3 regions of the Nitrospirillum goiasense genome follow, and region 1 is predicted to be linked to each of the others. Evidence: predicted binding sites of a transcription regulator. Region 1 holds the regulator's gene; each other region holds the start of a gene.

Region 1 (2,264 bases):
CCACCAGGTACTGATAGCTGTCGCGGTCGCCCGCCACCACTTGGCCGATGCGGGGCAGGACCTCGAAGGAATAGCGGTCGTACAGCTCGCGCAGGATGGGCAGGTTCACCTGGCTGAATTCCAGGCAATAGAAGCGTCCGCCGGGCTTCAGCACGCGGTGGGCCTCGGCCAGCGCCTTGTCGATATGGGTGACGTTGCGCAGGCCGAAGGCGATGGTGTAGGCGTCGACCGAGCGGTTGGGCAGGGGCAGCGACTCGGCATTGCCGACCGTCCACTGCAGGCCGCCGCGCGTTTCCGGCGTCTGGTCCCAGCCGGGCATGGACCCTTTGTCGATGCCGCGGTCACGGCCCACCCGCACCATGGCCTCCGTCAGGTCGCAGACCATGATCCGGGCCGCGGGCGCCTTGGCGGCCATGCGGAAGGCGATGTCGCCCGTGCCGCCGGCCACGTCCAGGATGGTTTCGCCGGCGCGGGGGTTCACCAGGCCGACGAAATCCGCCTTCCACAGCCGGTGGATGCCCACCGACATGAGGTCGTTCATGACGTCGTAGCGGCTGGCGACGCTGGAAAACACGCCTTGCACCAGCGGTGCCTTCTCCGCCGGGTTGATGGCGCGGAAACCGAAGGATCGCGCCTCACGCTCCTGCGCCGTCAGGGCGTCGGTGGCGGTGGTGTCGGCGGTGAAGGGCGGGGGCGTGGGATGGTCGACCATGGCGGCACCATAGCGTCGGGAACGGCGCTTGGGTAGCGGGCTTGGTGGGCAGGCCTGCCCTGAAAAGGGGGCAGGATAAGTGGCTTATCCGTTCGCCCCCCATCGGCAGATGGCCATAGCCCCAAGGTCTTCAAGGTTGCCGAAGCGCTCGCTCCCGCTGCCGCTGCCGCGGCCTTTAAGCGGACTTCATGTCCAGGGCGTAGCCGGCCGACCGCACGGTGCGGATCATGTCCAGTTCCGTCTCCTCGTTCAGGGCCTTGCGCAGGCGGCGGATGTGCACGTCCACGGTGCGCGGCTCCACGTACACGTCATGGCCCCAAACGATGTCCAGCAACTGCTCGCGCGAGAAGACGCGGCCGGGGTGCTGCATGAAATGGCGCAGCAGGCGGAATTCCGTCGGGCCCAGGTGGATGTCGCGGCTGTTGCGGCGCACCCGGTGGGCCGCCAGGTCCATGCTGATGTCGCCGTAGCGCAGCAGCTCCTCCGCCAGGGAGGGGACGGCCCGGCGCAGCACGGCGCGGATGCGGGCCACCAGCTCGGTCGGGCTGAAGGGTTTGGAGATATAGTCGTCGGCGCCGGAATTCAGGCCGCGCACCTTGTCCGCCTCCTCGCCCCGGGCGGTCAGCATGATGATGGGGATTTCGCGGGTCTTGGGGTTGCGGCGCATCTGGCGGCAGACCTCCAGCCCGCTCATCAGCGGCAACATCCAATCCAGCAGCACCAGGTGCGGCGCCTGCTCATCGGCCAGCAGCAGGGCCTCCTCGCCGTCGTTGGCGGTCAGCACCCGGAAGCCTTCTTTCTCCAGGTTGTAGCTCAGCAGCGTGACGAGGTCGGCTTCGTCCTCGACGATCAGGACCAAGGGCTTCAACGAGGCGTTCATGGGGTGTCCCTAAAACTGGCTGTCCGCAGGCGGAGGCAGGTGGGTCGAAATCTAATCGCTACAGGCGCAGGCGCTACTTACAGGTCGTCCAGCGACTCGGCCCCGTGCAGGCCGCTGCCATGCAGGTCGACGTCCGCCGTGGGGCCGACGACGAAGCTGGACTCGTCATGCTTGGGGCGGCTGGACGTCAGCGGCTGGCCCAACACCAGGAAATGGATGTTTTCCGCGATGTTGGTGGCATGGTCGCCCGCCCGCTCCAAATTCTTGGCGATGAACAGCAGGTGGGTGCAAGGGGTGATGTTGCGCGGGTCCTCCATCATATAGGTCAGGACCTCGCGGAAGAGGCTGGTGTACAGGTCGTCCAGTTCCTCATCGCGGTTCCAGGCGTCGATGGCCTTGCCCACGTCGCGGTCGATATAGGCGTCCAGCACGTCCTTCAGCATGCTTTCGACCAGCTTGCCCATGCGCGGAATGGCGCTCACGGGCCGCACGGCGGGCAACTTGGCCAGCGCCATGCTGCGCTTGGCGATGTTGGCGGCATAGTCGCCGGTGCGTTCCAGGTCGGCGGAAATCTTCAGGGCGGCCAAGATTTCGCGCAGATCGCTGCCCACGGGCTGGCGCAGGGCCAGCATGCGCACGGCCTCCTGCTCGATCCCGCGTTCATACTCGTCC
Region 2 (2,264 bases), 600 kb from region 1:
GAAGGAAGCCGACAGAGAGGGAGAGGAGCCGTTGGCGACCCCTCTCCCGACCTCCGTCCCCCGGGGCTGACCCCGGGGGCGCATCCTTCTTACCCGAGTACTGTTACTTCGACCAGACCGGCTTGCCGTCGGCGGTCTTAATCGTGGACCAGGACTTCTCGACCTGGGAGATCACGGCGGCCGGCATCGGCACGTAGTCCAGCTGCTCGGCGGCGGCCTGGCCGTTGTTGTAGGCCCAATCGAAGAACTTCAGGGCCTCGGCGACGGCGGCACCGTCCTGCGGCTGGCTGTACACCAGGATGAAGCTGGCGCCGGTGATCGGCCAGCTGTCGGCGCCCGGCTGGTCGACCAGCACCAGGTAGAAGCCCGGGGCGTTGGCCCAGTCGGCACCGGCGGCGGCGGCCTGGAAGGCCTTGATTTCCGGGCTGACGATCTTGCCTTCCTTGTTCTTCAGCTTGGTGAAGGTCAAGGTGTTCTGCTTGGCGTAGGCGTACTCGACATAGCCGATAGCGCCGTCGGTCAGCTTCACCATGTTGGCAACGCCTTCGTTGCCCTTGGCGCCCAGGCCGGCGGCCCACTGCACCGAGGTGTTGGCGCCGACGCGCTCGGAGAATTCCTTGTCTTCCTTGGACAGGTAGGTGGTCCACAGGAAGTTCGTGCCCGACCCATCGGAACGGTACACCGGGACGATGGAGGTCTTGGGCAGGTTCAGGCCGGGGTTCAGCGCCTTGATGGCCGGGTCGTCCCAGGAGGCGATCTGGCCCAGGTAGATCTTGGCGATGGTCGGGCCGTCCAGCTGGATCTGGCCGGGGGCAATGCCCTTCACGTTGATGACCGGGACGACGCCGCCCATGATCATCGGGAACTGCTGCAGGCCCGCTTCCTTCAGCTCTTCAGCCTTCAGGGGCATGTCCGAGGCGCCGAAGGTGACCGTCTTCGCCTTGATCTGCTTGATGCCGCCGCCGGAACCGATGGACTGGTAGTTCAGACCCACGCCGGTCTTGGCCTTATAGGCCTCGGCCCACTTGGCGTAGATGGGGTACGGGAAGGTGGCGCCGGCGCCGCTGATGTCGGCGGCCTGGGCGGCGCCCACCATCATCACCGCGGCCGCGGCGGCAACCATGCCCTTCAGCAGGTTCTTCGGTTGAAAGTTCACGGGATTCCCCCACGGGTTGGAACGTCTTAGTCGACCATCTCGGGGCCCCGGCCGGTCCGCCCAGGGGGTATGCCCCCGCGACCGCTCCTGATCCCGTCTCGACGGGCGGACCCTAGATTCCGGGTCCTGAACCTTTGGTGACGACTATGTTACGGTTTTGTGAAACTGTGGGCCTATTGTCGCAGGCCCCGCCCCCGTTCACGCCCCGTACCCCGCCGCCAACGCGCAACACCGCCGCCGCCGGGCCGGGCTCGCGGGCTTTTGGTGTTTCTTAAATACTTCTCAAGCGCGCCCGGACCAGCGGCGCCACCGGATTTTTTCTGCCCCCGCATCCCGGCAGCATCCGCCACCGCAAGCACGCACCCCGGTGCGCCCTATTCACCACACTATAGATGCAATGGAGGGTGCTCGGCTTTTTTTTCGCCGAGTCCCCCTGGCCGCGGCTCTACTACGGTAGTCCGTAATTTGTTGGCCCGCCTTACTTTAAGCCCGCTAAAACACCCGACTCGGAACTGTTGCATCCCGGCCACAGCCAGCCCCTTTAATAAATCTGTCAACCTTCAGCAGTCTCGCTGTCATGCTATATTGCTACCGAGCGCTTCGTGAGGGCCGCAGCCCAAACGCTCCAAACGCGTGACGTCGGCCCCGAAACCCGGGATTGGGCGGCATGCCGTAGACCGGATGATGGGAGAATCTAGGAAATGAACCTGAAGACCGTGTTGCTCGCTGGCACGGTGCTGGGCGTGGCTTTCGCCGCCGCCGGTGCCTCCGCTGCAGAAACCAAGAAGTCGAACGCCGCCTCCGCCACCGCCGCCGCGGCCGCCACCCCGCTGGCCACCCAGGCGCAGATCGACGCGCTGAACAAGCAGATCCAGGCGCTGCAGGCGCAGCTGCAGGCCATTGCGACCCAGACCGACGCCGCCAACAAGGCCGCAGCCGAGTCCAAGGCCGCCGCCGAGAAGGCCGCCACCTCCGCCACCGCCGCCACGGCGAACCTGCCCAGCATCACTTTCCCGAACGGCATCCCGACGTTCTCGTCCGCGGACAAGGCTTTCACCTTCCAGCCCGTCGGCCGCATGCAGCTGGACTACGGCTGGAACATGCAGGA
Region 3 (2,264 bases), 680 kb from region 1:
CTTATCTCACCGGACACTTATCTCAGTTGTGATACGGGGCGGAGCGGCGGCGCCAGGACAGAGAAGGGCGCCGCCGTTTCCATATCCACCGGCAGGCGGGCGATGGTGTCGCCATCCCCCTGCACCGGGTCGCCCAGCGGCCCCTCGATCCGCACCCGCACCGCCGGCACCACGCGGTACCCCAATCCCCCCTTCGCCGTCCGCTCCGCGTCGGCACCCCAGCGGGCCAACTGCCCGGTGACCAGGGCCGCGCCATAGCCTAGGGCCGACAGGCGGCCACCATCCTGGAACAGGCAGACCTGGAAACCGCCCACGTCCAGCCGGGCGTCCGGCGCGCAGATGAAGCGACCACCGTAAAAATGTCCCTTGGCCACGATGCAGGACGCGACGTCGTGCACGCTGTCGTGACCGGCCGCGTCCCATAGGGTGACGCGGTAGCGCGGGCTGGGCCAGCGGGCGATTTGCGCCAGGCTCTCCAGGAAATAGGCGCCCTTGCCCAGGCGCCGTTTCACGACGGGATCCACCCCCTCCACCACATGGGCGTCCAGCCCCACGCCGGCCATCATGGTGAACAGCCGGCCGTTCGCCCGCCCGGCATGGATGATCCGGGGGGTGGCGCCCGCCAGCGTGCGCGCCAGGTCGGCAGCACCCGTGGGCAGGCCCAATTCGGCCGCCAGCACGTTGGCCGTGCCCAGCGGGATGAGGCCCAAGGCCGGTGGGGACGACAGGGGGCGGCCAGCAGTCCGTTCACCACCTCGTTGATGGTGCCGTCGCCGCCCGAGGCCACCACGGCGTCGGGGATCGTCCCCTCCGTCAAGGCGCCCGAGGCCGCCAGCGCCGCCAGCCGTTCGGCGTCGCGCGGCCCGGTGGTTTCCACCACCGTCACCGGCGACCCGCCCCGCCTCAGCGCGTCAACCACGCCCCCCATCAGCCCCCGCCGCCGTCGGCCCGCGACAGGATTGTGAATGATCAAGAGACGGCGGGCGGGAATCGCCTCAATTTCCGTGACAGCCAAGTGAAGGGCGGAAGACATATTTATGAATGCCCCGTGAATATATGGTGAAGTCCTTGAGCCAGCCTCTATCACCATTTGTCTTGCCCTACATGCTGCGGTATAGCCCTGTCAACATTACTATTGATTGTCTGCGTTGGTCATGTCGGGGGCGTAGCATGGAGACGGACATGGAGACGGAGCACGAGGCCCCGCGGCGGTACCGCAGCATCTGGCTGTCCGACCTGCACCTGGGCACCCGCGGCTGCCAGGCCGACATGCTGCTGGATTTCCTGAAGCACACCGAGTTGGAGTACCTGTATCTGGTGGGCGACATCGTCGACGGCTGGCGCCTGAAAAAGGGCTGGTACTGGCCGCAGGCCCATAACGACGTGGTGCAGAAGGTGCTGCGCCGGGTGCGCAAGGGCACCAAGGTCTTCCTAATCCCCGGCAACCATGACGAAGTCTTCCGCGACTTCATCGGGCTGCAGTTCGGCGGCGTCACCATCCTGGAGGACGCGGTCCACACCACCGCCGACGGCCGCCGCTTCCTGGTGCTGCACGGCGACCTGTTCGACGCGGTGGTGAAATACGCCAAGTGGCTGGCCTATGTCGGGGACAGCGCCTACACGCTGCTGCTGACCCTGAACACTTGGCTGAACGCCGCCCGCCGCCGCTTCGGCTTCCAGTACTGGTCGCTCTCCGCCTACCTGAAGAACCGCACCAAGAAAGCGGTGGAATTCATCGGCAATTACGAGCAGGCGCTGGCGGACGAGGCCAAGCGCCGGCAGGTCGACGGCATCATTTGTGGCCACATCCACCACGCGGAGATGCGTGACATGGGTGGCGTCCTCTACTGCAACGACGGGGACTGGGTGGAATCGTGTACCGCATTGGTCGAACACGCCGACGGCACGTTGGAGATCATTCATTGGGCGGACGAAGTGCGCAAGCGCGTAGCGGCGCGGCAGCCTGGGCAGCCGGGCGGGACGACGCAGAAGGCTGCAGCGTGAAGATCCTGATCGTCACGGATGCGTGGCACCCCCAGGTGAACGGCGTGGTCCGCACCCTGACCACGACGCGGGACGAACTGCGCCAATTGGGCCATGAGGTCGAGGTCATCGCCCCTGACCGCTTCCGCACCGTGCCCATGCCCACATACCCGGAAATCCGGCTGGCGCTGAAGCCGGGCGCCCGGCTGCGCCGCATGATCGACGAGATCCAGCCCGACGCCATCCACATCGCGACAGAGGGCCCCCTGGGGCTGGCCGCG

What was found. The regulator PhoB, encoded in region 1, activates phosphate uptake and scavenging genes when phosphate is short. The targets are predictions, from matches to a motif close to TNTCATAAAACTGTCA.
Region 2: a site for PhoB is predicted at 1,306-1,321, ahead of pstS (phosphate ABC transporter substrate-binding protein PstS). Genes of this name have one in related genera too.
Region 3: a site for PhoB is predicted at 1,028-1,043, ahead of ULB03_RS08745 (UDP-2,3-diacylglucosamine diphosphatase). Genes of this name have one in related genera too.

Annotation. Positions count from the first base shown of each region.
Region 1 is NZ_JAXQNP010000002.1:674,453-676,716, reverse strand. Features, by position in the region: gene ULB03_RS05435 (class I SAM-dependent methyltransferase) at 1-712, opposite strand, end outside; gene phoB (phosphate regulon transcriptional regulator PhoB) at 888-1,592, opposite strand; gene phoU (phosphate signaling complex protein PhoU) at 1,670-2,264, opposite strand, start outside.
Region 2 is NZ_JAXQNP010000002.1:1,276,901-1,279,164, reverse strand. Features, by position in the region: gene pstS (phosphate ABC transporter substrate-binding protein PstS) at 104-1,156, opposite strand; gene ULB03_RS08355 (OprO/OprP family phosphate-selective porin) at 1,858-2,264, shown strand, end outside.
Region 3 is NZ_JAXQNP010000002.1:1,350,289-1,352,552, reverse strand. Features, by position in the region: gene ULB03_RS08755 (diacylglycerol/lipid kinase family protein) at 18-710, opposite strand; partial or broken gene ULB03_RS08750 (hypothetical protein) at 794-928, opposite strand; gene ULB03_RS08745 (UDP-2,3-diacylglucosamine diphosphatase) at 1,171-2,004, shown strand; gene ULB03_RS08740 (glycosyltransferase family 4 protein) at 2,001-2,264, shown strand, end outside.